Regions from separate parts of the Kocuria sp. 2SI genome, predicted to be linked through region 2. Evidence: riboswitches for the same ligand, from Rfam matches in the RefSeq annotation. Region 2 holds a riboswitch; the other holds the start of a gene.
The links. Region 2 has a riboswitch for S-adenosylmethionine ahead of FFS25_RS12415 (O-acetylhomoserine aminocarboxypropyltransferase/cysteine synthase family protein). Riboswitches for the same ligand answer to the same signal wherever they lie in the genome.

Region 1: another riboswitch for S-adenosylmethionine. It lies ahead of FFS25_RS05810 (bifunctional o-acetylhomoserine/o-acetylserine sulfhydrylase); the one in region 2 lies ahead of FFS25_RS12415 (O-acetylhomoserine aminocarboxypropyltransferase/cysteine synthase family protein).

What each region holds. Positions count from the first base shown of each region.
Region 1 covers NZ_SCNB01000007.1:55,530-62,631, reverse strand. Annotated here, with positions in the region: gene FFS25_RS05820 (S9 family peptidase) at 1-1,063, opposite strand, end outside; gene FFS25_RS05815 (CPBP family intramembrane glutamic endopeptidase) at 1,127-1,912, shown strand; SAM riboswitch class IV at 1,981-2,097, shown strand; gene FFS25_RS05810 (bifunctional o-acetylhomoserine/o-acetylserine sulfhydrylase) at 2,165-3,526, shown strand; gene metX (homoserine O-acetyltransferase MetX) at 3,528-4,709, shown strand; gene FFS25_RS05800 (alpha/beta hydrolase) at 5,988-6,623, shown strand; gene FFS25_RS05795 (RNA-binding S4 domain-containing protein) at 6,641-6,877, opposite strand; gene FFS25_RS05790 (DMT family transporter) at 6,953-7,102, shown strand, end outside.
Region 2 covers NZ_SCNB01000030.1:14,671-21,772, forward strand. Annotated here, with positions in the region: gene FFS25_RS12400 (NAD-dependent epimerase/dehydratase family protein) at 1-828, opposite strand, end outside; gene FFS25_RS12405 (hypothetical protein) at 1,065-1,511, opposite strand; gene FFS25_RS12410 (acyltransferase family protein) at 1,866-3,272, shown strand; SAM riboswitch class IV at 3,307-3,416, shown strand; gene FFS25_RS12415 (O-acetylhomoserine aminocarboxypropyltransferase/cysteine synthase family protein) at 3,466-4,941, shown strand; gene FFS25_RS12420 (cystathionine gamma-synthase) at 4,938-6,119, shown strand; gene FFS25_RS12425 (DUF4870 domain-containing protein) at 6,336-7,037, shown strand.

The sequences.
Region 1 (7,102 bases), on a different contig from region 2:
CCAGCACGCGCAGTCCCTCCCTGGGCGCCACGATGTCGATGCCGGGAGGGAATCCGTCGCCGGGCAGTTCCGCCGACTCGCCGGGCAGGTCCGACAGCTCGATCAGGCTCAGGCGTCCATCCGGAGCCTGGCGATCGTGCTGGAGCAGGACGACGTCCCGGCCGTCGATCCGCACGGGCTCCGCCGAGGCGAGAACGCCGGCCCCGCGCGGCACGACCACCTGTGGGTCCTGCTCGCCGGCCTCCTCGATGCGCAGGATCGAGACCTCGGAGTACTCGGAGCACCCGGCCTCGAGCACGAGCCAGCGCCGGTCCGAGGAGAGCTCGGCCCCCAGCCACAGGCCGGGGTCGTCCTCCTGGGCGATGGTGATGTCCTGCTCCAGCGGGGTCCCGAGCACGTGCCGGCGCAGGCGCCACGGCCGCCAGGAGTCGTCGACCTCGGTGTAGAAGACGGCGTCTCCGGCGGGCGAGAGGAAGGCGCCGTAGGAGGTCTCGGGGATCTCGTCGTCGAGCGTCCGGTCGGCTGCGAAGTCGTGGACGCGCACCGTGAAGCGCTCATCCCCGGTGGTGTCCTCGGCCCAGGCCATCCGGGTGCCGTCGTGGGTGATGTCGAAGGCGCCCAGCGACCAGAACTCGTGCGGCTGCGCCCGGGCGTTGCCGTCCAGGAGGGTCTGCTCGCCGGGCAGGGACTGACCTGCCACGATCTGCGGCGGCTCCCACCCCTCCTCAGCAGCCGGGACGCGGCACTGCACCGAGTGCTCTCCGCCCTCCACGGTGCGCGTGAAGTACCACCAGTCGCCGCGCCGCCACGGCACCGACAGGTCCGTCTCCTGCACGCGGGTCCGGACCTCCTGGAAGAGCTGCTCGCGCAGCGGGGCCAGCTGGGCGGTGGCGGCCTCCGCGCAGGCGGTCTCGGCCTCCAGATGGGCGATGACCTCTGGGGAGTCCTTCTCCCGCAGCCACTCGTACGGATCCTGGAAGGAGTCGCCGTGGAACTCGCGGACGTGGTCGCGGCGCGGCGTCTCGGGAGGAGCGGGGGAGGGATCCGGGTGCTGGGAGGTCATGGCGCTCATCGTAGGAACCGGCGCCGACAGCACAGGCCGCTGCCGTCGTGCCCCTGGCCCACAATGGAGCCCATGACCGAACACCTCTCCCAGGCCCCAGCCCAGCCGTCGTTCGGCTCCCAGCGAGCCGATCTGTGGCTGCAGATCCTGCTGGTGCTGGGCGTCTCGCTGGGGGCCAGCGCGCTGTGGTCCGTCCTGAACCTCGCCGAGACGCTGTCCACCAGTTCGATCGCCGAGTCGACGGCCTCCATGAACGCGCCGCAGAGCGGCTTCCCCCTGTTCGACGTCCTGCGCCGCAGCCTCGGGATCCTCTTGGCTCTGGTTCCACCGCTGCTGGCGCTCTATCTGCTGGCGGGCTCGGCCGGTCAGCTGCGTGGGCTGCTGCACCGGATCGGCCTGGACCGCCGAGCCCCGCTGGCAGATCTGGGCCTGGGGACGCTGCTCTTCGTCGTCATGGGACTGGGCACCCTGGCGCTGTACCAGGCGGGCCGCCAGCTCGGGATCACCGCCGAGATCGTCACCAACGCGGGCGGGACCTCCTGGTGGGAGGTCATCCTGCTGCTGGCCTCGGCGGTGCGACACTCGCTCGTGGAGGAGATCATCGTCGTCGTGTTCCTGGCCGATCGCCTGCTGCGGGTGGGATGGACGTGGCCGGCCGTGCTGATCGGCTCGGCCCTTCTGCGAGGCAGCTACCACCTGTACCAGGGCGTCGGTCCGGCGCTGGGCAACGTGGTCATGGGGCTGGTGTTCCTGTGGCTCTACCGCCGCACCGGACGCGTGATGCCGCTGATCATCGCCCACTTCCTGCTGGACGCCGTCGGCTTCCTAGCCGGGCCCCTGCTGTTCTGACGGAGCGCTCCACAGGCCACGGAACCCGGGTTTGCGCCGGAGCCTCGCTCGTCCGAGAATGGGAATCAGGTCACGAGAGCCAGCGACAAGCCCCAGCTAGCTGGCCGGCAACCCTCCTTCCGCGGTGGGGTGCCCTGGGTGAGGACCGGGCCGGTGCGCCGACGCGTACACGGCAAGCGCGGGTCACGGCACCCGGTCCGACGGGTCCGTCGGACCTCGGTCCGCGGCCCCGGAAGACAAGGAGTCGCCGACATGTCAGCACAGCAGCCCACCCCCTCCGCCCCTCAGGGATGGAGCTTCGAGACCCGCCAGATCCATGCCGGTCAGGAGCCCGATCCCGTCACCGGCGCCCGGGCGCTGCCCATCCAGCAGACGACCTCGTACGTCTTCCCGGATGCCGAGACCGCTGCCGGTCGCTTCGGACTCAGCCAGGTCGGGCCCATCTACACCCGCCTGACCAACCCCACCACCGAGGTCGTCGAGAACCGCATCGCCTCCCTGGAGGGCGGCACCGCGGCCGTCATGGTCTCCTCCGGGCAGGCCGCCACCACCTACGCGATCCTCAACGTGGCCGGGGCGGGCGATCACATCGTGGCCAGCCCGTCGCTGTACGGCGGCTCCTTCAACCTGTTCAAGCACACCCTGTCGCGGCTCGGGATCGAGACCACGTTCGTCTCCGATCCGGACGATCCCCAGGCCTGGCGCGATGCCGTTCGGCCCAGTACCAAGGCCTTCTACGCGGAGACCATCCCGAACCCGCGCAACGACGTCCTGGACCTGGAGACGGTCTCGCGGATCGCCCACGAGTCCGAGGTGCCGCTGATGGTGGACAACACCATCGCCACCCCGTACCTGCTGCGGCCGTTCGAGCACGGCGCCGACGTGGTGATCCACTCCGCCACCAAGTTCCTGGGCGGGCACGGCACCTCGGTGGGCGGGTTCATCGTGGATTCCGGGCGCTTCGACTACACCCGCTACCCGCAGCGCTTCCCCGGGTTCGTGGAGCCGGACGAGTCCTACCACGGCGTCGTGTTCGGGGAGGTCTTCGGCGAGAACGGGCCGTTCGGGGCCAACGTGTCCTTCGCCTTCAAGGTCCGCACCCAGCTGCTGCGGGACATGGGAGCCTCCATCTCCCCGTTCAACGCCTTCCTGATCGAGCAGGGCATCGAGACGCTGTCGCTGCGCATGGAGCGCCACGTCGCCAACGCTCGGACGGTCGCCACCTGGCTGGAGGCCCACGAGGGCGTCGAATCCGTGTCCTACGCCGGGCTCGAGTCCTCTCCGTGGCACGAGCGTGCGCAGAAGTACGTCCCCGGCGGCGCAGGTTCGATCCTCGGCTTCGTGCTCGACGGCGGCTCGGAGGCCGGCCAGGCCTTCGTGGACGCGCTGAGCCTGCACTCGAACGTCGCGAACATCGGTGACGTCCGCTCGCTGGTCATCCACCCGGCCTCCACCACGCACGCTCAGCTCTCCCCGGAGGAGCAGCTGGCCGCCGGCGTCGCCCCGGGGTTCGTGCGGCTGTCCGTGGGACTGGAGCACATCGACGACATCCTCGCGGACCTGGAGCTCGGTTTCGCCGCGGTCAAGGCGCGCGGCGCAGGGGGATCGGTCTGAGGTGACCGCCATCCAGAGCACGACCGCGCGCTCGCAGCAGCCCTTCCGCACCGAGGGGCTGCTGCGCCGCGCCCGCATCGGCGACCTCGGGCTGGAATCCGGGGCCGTGCTGCCCGATGTCGAGCTGGCCTACGAGACCTGGGGCGAGCTCGACGACCGCGCCTCCAACGCGGTGCTCGTCCCGCATGCGCTGACCGGGGACACCCATGTCACGCGCGGACGGGTCGCCGAGGACGCCACCTCCTTCGACCGTGTCTCCGCCGAGGCACCGGGCTGGTGGGACGGACTGGTCGGGCCCGGGCGGGCGATCGACACCGACCGCTTCTTCGTGGTCGCCATCAACATGCTCGGGGGCTGCTACGGCTCCACGGGTCCGTCGACTCTGATCCCGGAGGACAGCCCGCGGGCCGGTCTTCCGTGGGGATCGGACTTCCCCGCGGTGACGATCCGCGACTCGGTGCGCGCCGAGCAGCGCCTGGCCGAGCAGCTGGGCATCGCGTCCTGGCGGCTGGTCGTCGGCGGTTCCATGGGCGGTGCGCGGGCCCTCGAGTGGGCCGCCACGTTCCCCGAGCAGGTGCGGGCCTGTGCGGTGATCGCCTCGACCGCCGCCTCGAGCGCCGAGCAGATCGCATGGGGCCAGGCGCAGCGCCTGGCGATCCGCAACGACCCCGACTTCCGCGGCGGCGACTACTACGACGGCGTCATCCCCTCCGTGGGCCTCGGAATCGCACGGCGGATCGCGCACACCACCTACCGCGCGGCACCGGACCTCAACGCGCGCTTCGGCAATGCGGCGCAGGCCGGCGAGGATCCGGGGGCGCCGCTGCCGGGGCGCCGTCGGGGCCGGTATGCGATCGAGAGCTACCTGGATCATCAGGCCGCCAAGCTCGTGGGCCGCTTCGACGCCAACTCCTACCTGGTGCTCAACGACGCCCTCATGGGCCACGACGTCGGCCGCGGCCGCGGCGGCGTCAGGCAGGCGCTCGCGGCCACCACCTGCGACTGGCTCGTGGCCTCGGTCGACTCGGATCGGCTCTACCTGCCCTCGGAGTCCGAGGACCTCGCCCGGCTTCTGCCCGGCGACGTCCCCCACCGCACCATCCGCTCCGGCGCCGGGCACGACGGCTTCCTGATCGAGCACGAGCAGATCGGCGAGCTGGTCCGAGCCGCCTTCCTCTCCTGAGGGGGCCCTACCGAAGCGACGCATCGACCCTCCTCGCCGCCGAGGGGACCCATTCGTCACGATTCACGCCGGATTAGACGTCCGATGCGTCCCGTCGGCGATCCCGTGCGCCTTGTGCGTCCCCTCGGCGTACTGGGCGCACGAGATCCCCGGTCCACACGGAATCCCGGACAATGGAGATCCGAAGTACGGAGTTCATGCCTCCACAGACGCCCTTTCGGGCACTGGACCGGGGCGACGACGGCGGGGAGCGGATCCGTTCGCATCGGTCGGCGCCGTGATCCGCTGCACTGTCTGCCATGCCGAGACCACGTCACAGTCCACCTGCCTGCCTGCAGGGCCGCGTCTTCACGACCGCCGAGGCTGAAGCGGCAGGCGTCGCGAAGCGTCATCTGTCGGGGAGGCAGTACTGCTCCTGGGGCAAGGGCCTGTGGTCCTGCGCCGATTCGCGCCCTGACCCCCGCACCAGATCCGGTCTGCTGAGGATCCTCCCGGCTCTGCAGCAGGAAGGCTGGGCAGCCAGCCACACGACGGCCGCCATCCTCCACGACTTCCGGCTCCCCGGCAGGCTCGGGCATGTCGGCGGCATCCATCTGTGCTCCTCGACAGGATCAAGGCCTCGAGGACGCGGCGTTGTCGGGCACCGGAGTCAGTTCCATGCCGAGGATCTCTGGACCGACGGATCGGTCCGCCTCACGTCCCCGGCCCGAACACTGCTGGACCTGGCCGCATCGACAGACGCTCGCGGTCGTCGGAGTGGACTCGCCGCTGGAGACCTATACGCGGCTCGTGCTGGAGGACCATCGCTTCACCGGGTGGGAGGCTGATGTCGAGATCCGATCCCCGGGTGGCCGTCGGGTCCACCCTGACCTCGCGGATCGCAGGCACCGGCTGGCCGTGCAGGTCGACGGTGCGGTCCACGAGGACCCGCGGCAGCGACTTCGGGATGTGGAGCGGCAGCGGGCTGCGGAAGCGGCCGGGTGGACGGAGCTGCGTGTGGTGCACACGGATCTCGACGTCGTGGATCCGACGGATCCTGGATGCGAGCCAAGGATCGTCACCCTGGTGCGGGCACATCGGCAAGCGGTCCGGGCGCGGGAGCTCGCAGGGCCCTGACGAGCCGCCGCCCGAGTGCGAGATCTCGTGAAGGGACGCGTGCGACACGATTCAGGCGCGGGAAGACGTTCGTTGCGTCCCCTCAGCGGCAGTTCCTCCGCGCGGGAGCGAGAGGAGCGACGGAAGCGGGGCGTGCTGCGCGCGGATGCCATGATGGTCGGCATGAGCGAGAACCCCGTCGTGATGTGGAACCGTGACCCCGCCGAGTCCCCGGAGGCGCCCCTGCTGGTGCTCTTCCACGGCTTCGGCTCGAACGAGCAGGACCTCATGGGCCTGGTGCCGCAGCTGCCGCAGGATTTCGTGGTGGCCTCGGTGCGCGCCCCGCTGGCCCAGCCTCCCGGCTACAGCTGGTTCCCGCTCTACGACGAGGAGGCCTTCGGCCCCGATGCCATCCGCGCCGCGGTCGAGCCGCTCGTGGGATGGCTGCGGGAGCAGGCCGAGGGGCGTCCGTCGACCACGCTGCTGGGGTTCTCCCAGGGCATGTCGATCGCCACGTCGCTGGTGCGGGCCATGCCGAGCGAGATCACTGCGGTCATCGGGCTGTCGGGCTTCGTGGTGCCGGAGCCGCTGGAGATCTTCCGCGACGACGAGCTGAAGGAGAAGCCCTTCAAGCTCTTCTGGGGCCGCGACCCGCAGGACCCCATCGTCAACGACCAGCTGGTGGACATGACCGCCGAGTGGCTCGTGGAGCATGCGGACACCATGAAGGTCCACTACCAGGGCATCGGCCACAGCGTCTCGCCGCAGGAGATCGGGCACGTCAATGAGTACCTGACCCGCATGGTCCTGGGACGCTGAGCCAGGCCGGGGCCCGTTCAGCCCTCGGCGCGGATGACCAGCGAGGTCCCGTTGTAAGTGATGACGTCGCCGTCGTGCAGCTGTCGGCCGCGGCGGGTCTCGATGTCGTGGTTGACCTGGACCATGCCCTCCTCGACGGCGGTGCGCGCCATGGCGCCGTCCTCGACCAGGCTGCCGAGCTTGAGGGCCTGGCCCAGTCGGATCATCTCGTCGCGGATGGGCAGCTCTTCGGGGGTGCTTCCGGTGGTGGTCATGGCTCCATTGTGGCCCACCGAGGCCATGAGCCCAGCTCGGGGAGGACCGGAAGGGCCCGGGAGTAGCCTGATCCGGTGCCCACCTCAGAACCCCTCCCCGAGAATGCCGACCAGCCCGAGGACCCGCAGCCGCCCCAGGATGTCGTGATGGCCCCGGCGCAGACCCACAGTCCCGTCACGGTGCTGATCGCCCAGATCGCAGCCGTGCTCGCAGGCGGCGCCATG
Region 2 (7,102 bases):
CTGGACGTGGATGAACGCGCGGGTCTGCCCGCCGGTGCCGTGGACCGTCAGCGGGTAGCCCACCGCCGCCTGCATGAGGAAGCGGTTGAGCACCGTGCCGTAGTCGCCGTCGTAATCGAAGCGGTTGATCAGCCGCTCGTCGCGCTGGGTCTCGGCGGTCGTGGTGCCCCAGATGATGCCCTGGTGCAGGTCGGTGATCCGCAGCTGGTCGTTCTTGGCGTAGAACGCGAAGAGCAGCTGATCCAGCGACTTGGTCATGTGGTAGATCGAGCCCGGGTTGGTCGGGTACAGGATCTGCTGCTGGATCGGCTCCTGCTGCTCGTGCGGGATCTCTACATCCAGGTAGCCCTCGGGGATCTTCATCCCGGCGGTGCCGTAGCCGTAGACGCCCATGGTGCCCAGGTGGACCACGTGGACGTCGCGCTCGGACTCGACGATCGCCTCGAGCAGGTTGTGCGTGGCCGACACGTTGTTGTCCACGGTGTAGCGCTTGGTGCGCGAGCTCTTCATGGAGTACGGCGCCGCGCGCTGCTCGGCGAAGTGCACGACGGCGTCCGGCTGGTCCTCGCTGATCAGCTGCAGCAGGCCCTCGTAGTCCTCGGCGACATCGAGGTGGCGGTGCTCGATGACCTTGCCGGAGACCTCGGTCCAGGCGCGCAGGCGCTCGACGAGCGGGCGGATCGGGGTCAGCGACTGCGCGCCGAGCTCGTCGTCGATCCGACGGCGGGACATGTTGTCCACGGTGATGACGTCGTGACCTCGCTCCGAGAGGTGCAGGGCGGCAGGCCAGCCGCAGAATCCGTCGCCGCCGAGGATCGCAATCTTCACGTCATCTCCGTTTCCGTGCGCCTCTCGGCGCGGGGATCGGAAGGATCACGACGCCGAACCGAGCGGGCTGGTGCTGTAGAAGGTCGTCGTCCACCCTGCAACCCCGGAATGAACCGACGGTGAACGAGCGGCATGCGAGGGCGGGTGCGCTCAAGCCGCCCGCGGGAGGGGGACCTCCTGATTGTGTCATCTGCCTCCGACGGGTGCGCAGAGCGACGGCTCCGGCGCGGGCCGGATCAGGCCGGGAGCCGGCTCTCTCGGAGGCTCAGGGTCTTCTCAGCTCGGGCGGCCGGTGCGGGCTCCGGGCCCAGGAGCTGCTGGCGGACCTCTTCCGTGGGCAGGGACTCGCCTGGGGCGATGAACACCGAGGCCAGGTCCTGGACATCGCACGGGGTCAGGCCCTTGGAGGTGGGCTCCCAGCCCTCCGGGATGAGGTGGCGCTGCTGCGTGCCGCACTTCTGGCAGAAGTACTCGACGCGTCCGCCGGGGCGGACCGCGCAGCGCAGCACGCGGCCCATGATCCGGCGCAGCCCCGGGACGCGGCTGCGCTTGCGGGTGGAGGGCAGGAAGACCCGGAACTTGAGGTAGAGATCGGTGGTGCACTCATGGCACATGGGGGAGCGGGGCGTCTTGTGGTGCTGGGGAGATCCCAGCCGGCCCAGTCTGGTGCTCGTGACAGTCACTGCTGCTCCTGCGCTGATCGTCGGAATTGCGGGGGGAAGGGTCTCCGACGTCATCGTGGTGCGACCCGAGTCCAGATTAGGCGATCCGCTGTGCCGCGTACAGACCCACCGGCGGAAGCGGAGCTGTCTCTCAGCCCTGCCACAGCGCGGATCCAGGCGGATCCATGCCCGATCCGCCATATCTAAATGACTCTTGGGTAACCGTAACAGCGGAGGCCTTCCGGCAGAAGGCATCGGGGCGATCCGATGCCCCGACCTGCGGAAGAAGACGCTCTGACGTCACAATCGCGCTGCTGCGCTCCCGGGCACCCGCCGAGCCCCCTGCGATGCCGCCGTCGTGTGACGATCGGAGACGTGACGAAGCTGAGCACCTCCCGCGGCCGGCGCGCTGCGCAGACCATCCCTGCGCAGCGCGATCTCGCGCTGGATGCTGCTCGGGTCGCCTGCCTGATCGCCGTGGTCGTGCTCCACATCCTCCTGGTCACGCTCACGACGGATCCGAGCACGGGCGCGCTGCGCAGCGTCATGGCCCCCACCGAGGCCTCCTGGTACGCCCCGGTGTCGTGGCTCGTGCAGGTCATGCCGCTGTTCTTCGTGGTGGGAGGGTGCGCCTCGGCGATCTCGTGGTCGCGCCAGTCGGCGGAGGGCGTCCGCGGGCCGGCCTGGGTGCGCGCCCGGCTGCTGCGCCTGGTCGTGCCTGCGAGCGCTGTGTGGGTCGCCCTGGCGCTGGCCGGCGCCCTCGCGGCGCTCGTGGGGATGCCCGCCGACTGGGCCTCGATGGCGCTGCGGGGGCTCGGGATGCACCTGTGGTTCGTGGGCGCCTATACCGCGTGCCTGGTCGGTGTGCCGCTGCTGCACGGGCTGCACGATCGCCGGCCCGTTCTCACCCTGGCTGCGCTGGTGGGGCTCAGCGCTGCGATCGAGGTGCTGCGCATCGCCGCGGAGCGGCCGTGGTGGGGCCTGCTCGGCTTCGCCCCGGTCTGGCTGGCGATCCATCAGATCGGCTTCTTCCGCCACGACGGATCCTTCGCTCGTGCCTCGGCAGGAAGACTGCTCGGGATCACGGCCCTGTCGGTCCTGGTGATGCTCTGCCTGACGAGCCTGCCCTGGTGGGGTGCGGACGGGCTGTCGGCCCTGAACCCGCCCACGCTGTGCATGATCGCCCTCGGCGCGGCTCAGGCCTGCGTCCTGCAGCTGTGCTCGCCGGCTCTGGAGCGGCTCATGCGATGGCGTCCCGCGCAGGCCGTCGCCTGGGTCGTCGGCTCGCGGGCCGCGACCCTGTACCTGTGGCACCTGCCGGTGATCGTGGCCGTGATGGCGGTGTGGTGGCTGCTCGGCGGCCCGGATCCGGTGCCCGGCTCAGCGCAGTGGTGGCTGTGGCGCCTGCCGATCGGGCTGCTCTGCTGGGCGATGGTCCTGCTGGTCGTGCGTCCGCTGGGCGTCCTGGAGGCCGTGGCGGGGCGGATCGTCGCCCGCGAGCCCGAACCGGAGGGGCCCGCAGCCGGAGGATCGCCCTCGGGTGAGCGGCCCTCGACCGCGCCCCGAGCCGACGGATCCGCGCCGCTGCGAGCTTCGAGTCCCGATCGCTCCTCATCGCCGGACGGACGGGCGTGGGTCCGCATCCTCGCCGCGGCCGTCCTCGTCTTCTCCGCAGCCGTGCTGGAGGTCCGCTTCCTGCTCGGCATCCCGCTGGCCCTCGGCGGCGCGGCGGCCATGGTCGCGGCGGTCCTGCTGCTGGTCCCGCCCGCACGGAGGTCCTGACGGCTCGATCGGTGTGGTGCTAGTATCGGACCGGCTTCACGAGACACAGCTGCCAAGCTCCGACTTGGCTGTGCACCAACCCCATGTTCAAGGGTGGTTCGGATGACGAAGCGGCCTGCACCTGACGCAGCGCACGAACAAGCTCCGGCGGGACGTGCAGGTCAAGAGCACCCCGTCACGGAAGACACCTCTCATGACGTCCTCGCCCTGCGACGAGCTCAAGAGCTCGACGTCGCTGGCCACACGCCAGATCCACGCCGGCCGGGCCGGATCCGATCCGGGCGCCCCTGCCGCCCCCGTCCAGGCCACGCTGCCGGTGCCGATCTACCAGTCCTCGGCCTTCGAGTTCCCGGACCACGCGGCTGCCGCCGCCATGTTCGCCCAGACCACCCCGGGCTTCACCTACTCCCGCACGGGCAACCCCACGGTCGCCGTCCTGGAGCAGAAGGTCGCCGATCTCGAGGGCGGAGTGGGGGCCGTGGCCATGGGCTCGGGCCAGTCCGCCGTCGCCGCGGCCCTGCTCGCGCTGATCAGCACGGGCCCCGGCAAGCACCTGGTGGTCTCGGAGAAGATCTACGGCGGCACCGTCGACCTGCTCGGTGACACGCTGGCCGATCTCGGCGCGACCGTCACCTACGTCGATCCCGCTGACCCCTCGGCCTGGTCGGAGGCGATCACGGAGGACACTCGGGGCTTCTTCCTCGAGTCCATCGGCAACCCGCTGGCCACGCTGGCGGATCTGGACGCGATCTCCCGCATCGCCCATGAGCGGGGGCTCCCGGTGATCGTCGACTCGACCCTGGCCACGCCGATCCTGTACCGGCCCTTCGAGCACGGGGCGGATATCGTGGTGCATTCGGCCACCAAGTTCTTCGGCGGGCACGGGACGTCGCTGGCCGGCGTCGTGATCGACTCCGGTCGATTCGACTGGGAGGCCGAGGCCGCTCGCTGGCCGCAGTTCACCGAGCCGCGAGCGCGCTGGGGCGGGATCAGCCTGTGCGAGAAGCTGCGCGGCGGCTCGCCGTTCCTGCATCTGTGCCGGGCCAAGTTCGTGCACGACCTGGGTCTGACGCTCTCGCCGTTCAACGCCTCCCAGATCATCCAGGGCCTCGAGACGCTGGACCTGCGCATGCGCCGCCACTCGGACAGCGCCGCTCGCATCGCCGAGTTCCTGAGCACGCATCCGGCGGTGCGCTGCGTGCACCACCCCCTGATCGAGGGCTCCGCCGATCGGGAGATCGCCGAGCGCGACTTCCCCCAGGGCGTCGGGTCGGTCTTCGGCTTCGAGCTGGAGTGCTCGGATGCCGCAGTGGCCGGATTCGTCGACTCCCTGCGGCTTTTCAAGCTGGTGGCCAACATCGGCGACGTCCGATCGCTGATCAACCATCCCGCGGCCATGACCCACTGCCGTCTCTCGGAGGAGCAGCGACTGGCCGGCGGGATCAGCTGGCAGACCCTGCGGCTGTCGATCGGGCTGGAGGCGGTCGACGACCTGATCGCCGATCTGCAGTCCTCGCTCGATGAGCTGCTGCGCGTCGAGGCCGCGCGCGGCGCTGAGATCCCGGCCGCAGAAGGTGCCCCGGGATCGTCGACGGACGGCGCCCCGGTGCGCTCCGAGGACGAGCCGAGCGGCGCGCGCCGCGACCAGCGCCAGGAGGTGCAGGCATGAGCGGGTTCACCACGCGCGCCGTCCACGCCGGCCAGGAGCCGGACCGGCTGACCGGTGCGGTCATCCCGCCGGTCTACCAGACCTCCACCTTCGTCCAGGACGGCATCAACGTCCTGCGCGACGGCCACGAGTACTCCCGCGGCTCCAATCCCACCCGCAATGCCTTCGAGGAGCAGCTGTGCGCGCTCGAGGGCGGGCAGCGGGCCTTCGCGTTCGCCTCCGGGATCGCGGCGGAGGATGCGCTGCTGCGCTCGGTGCTGCGCCCCGGAGACCATGTGGTCCTGGGCGCCGACGGCTACGGGGGCACCAACCGGCTCATCACCAGGGTCCTGGCTCCCTGGCAGATCCGGCACACGCCGGTGGACGTCACCTCGCTCGATGCGGTCCGCGGGGCTGTGGAGGCGGGCACGCGGGTGATCTGGGTCGAGACCCCCACGAATCCGCTGCTGGGCATCGCCGATCTGACGGGAATCGCCCAGATCGCCCAGGATGCCGGGGCGCTGCTGATCGTGGACAGCACCTTCGCCTCGCCGTACCTTCAGCGTCCGCTGGAGTTCGGCGCCGACGTCGTCGTGCACTCCACCACCAAGTACATCGGCGGGCACTCGGACGTGCTGGGCGGGGCGGTCGTCGTCTCGGACCGGGCCTGGGAGGTCGAGGCCGTGGGCGGCTTCTCGCCCGGAGGAACGCTGGCCGAGCTCGTGGGCTTCCAGCAGTTCGCCGGCGGGGCGGTCGCCGGGCCCCAGGACTGCTTCCTGGCCGCGCGCGGGCTGAAGACCCTTTCGCTGCGTATGCAGCGCCATCAGGAGACCGCAGGCCGGATCGCCGAGTGGCTCATCGGGCGCCCAGAGGTGGCGCAGGTGCTCTACCCCGGACTGCCCGAGCACCCCGGCCACGAGCTGGCCGCACGGCAGATGGACGGCTTCGGTGGCATGGTCTCCTTCCGCGTGCACGGCGGAGAGGCTGCGGCCCGGCGCTTCGCGGAGTCCACGAAGATGTACAAGCTCTCGGTCTCCCTCGGCGGGGTCGAATCGCTGATCTGCTGGCCCTCCGAGATGACGCACGGATCCGTGGCCGGCACGCCGCTGGCGGTGCCGGTGGATCTGGTCCGGCTCTCCGTCGGGATCGAGGACCTCGACGACCACCTCGAGGACCTGGAGCGTGCCTTCGGCGCCTGACGGGCGCTGCGCTCGCCCGGCTCGGCGACTGACAGGCGGCGCGCTCATCCGGCACTGCGACTGACGCGGCGGCCTCCCCGGCTCCGGCAGAGCCCTGCGATCGCCGTCACCTGACGGCGATCGCAGGGCTCTGCCTACACTGGGGGCAGCAGCCTCGTCGCGTTCGGCTCGGCCGTCGCGCGGGTCCCCATGCAAGCGCCATATGAAGGAGCCTTCATGAGCTCGCAGGATCCCCAGAACCCGGCCTCCGGATCGGACGGCCGCAACGCCCCGGGCGGACAGCAGCACGAGGCCCCCTCGTTCGGGCAGGGCGGCGACCCCCAGCAGTCCGGGCAGCCGTCGTGGGGCCCGAACCAGGGCCAGTCGGGCAGCCAGCCCTCCGGGGACCCCGGCGCGCAGCAGGGCTACGGGCAGCCGAGCTACAGCTACCCCGGAGCCGGGCAGCAGCGCCAGCATCCGGGCTACGGAGGCCAGGGCGCCTACGACCAGCCGCAGGGCGGCGGACAGCAGTACACGGCCCAGGGCAACTACGGGCAGGCCACCTTCCAGCAGGGCGGCCAGCCGCTGAGCCCCTCGGACGCCCGGACCTGGGCGCTGATCTCCCACATCGCAGCTCCGGTGCTGTTCCTGTTCTCGGCCGGCTGGATCGGATTCGCGGCACCGCTGATCATCTGGTTCATCTTCAAGGACCGCGACCCGCTGGTGCGCAATGCCTCCGCGGGCGCCTTCAACTTCAACGTCATCGTGTTCGCGCTCAACGTCGTGATCTGGATCCTGGCCATTCCCACCCTCGGCCTGGCCCTCTTCCTGCTTCCCGTCCTGGGCATCCTGTCGATCGTGTTCGCCGTCCTCGGCGCCATGCAGGCGAACAAGGGCCTGGCGTACAAGTACCCCATGCAGATCCCGATCCTCAGCTGAGACCGGATCCTCCGGCACCCGTCGTGCGCGGCGGCCGGAATTCCACGACGACGGCCGGGCCCTCC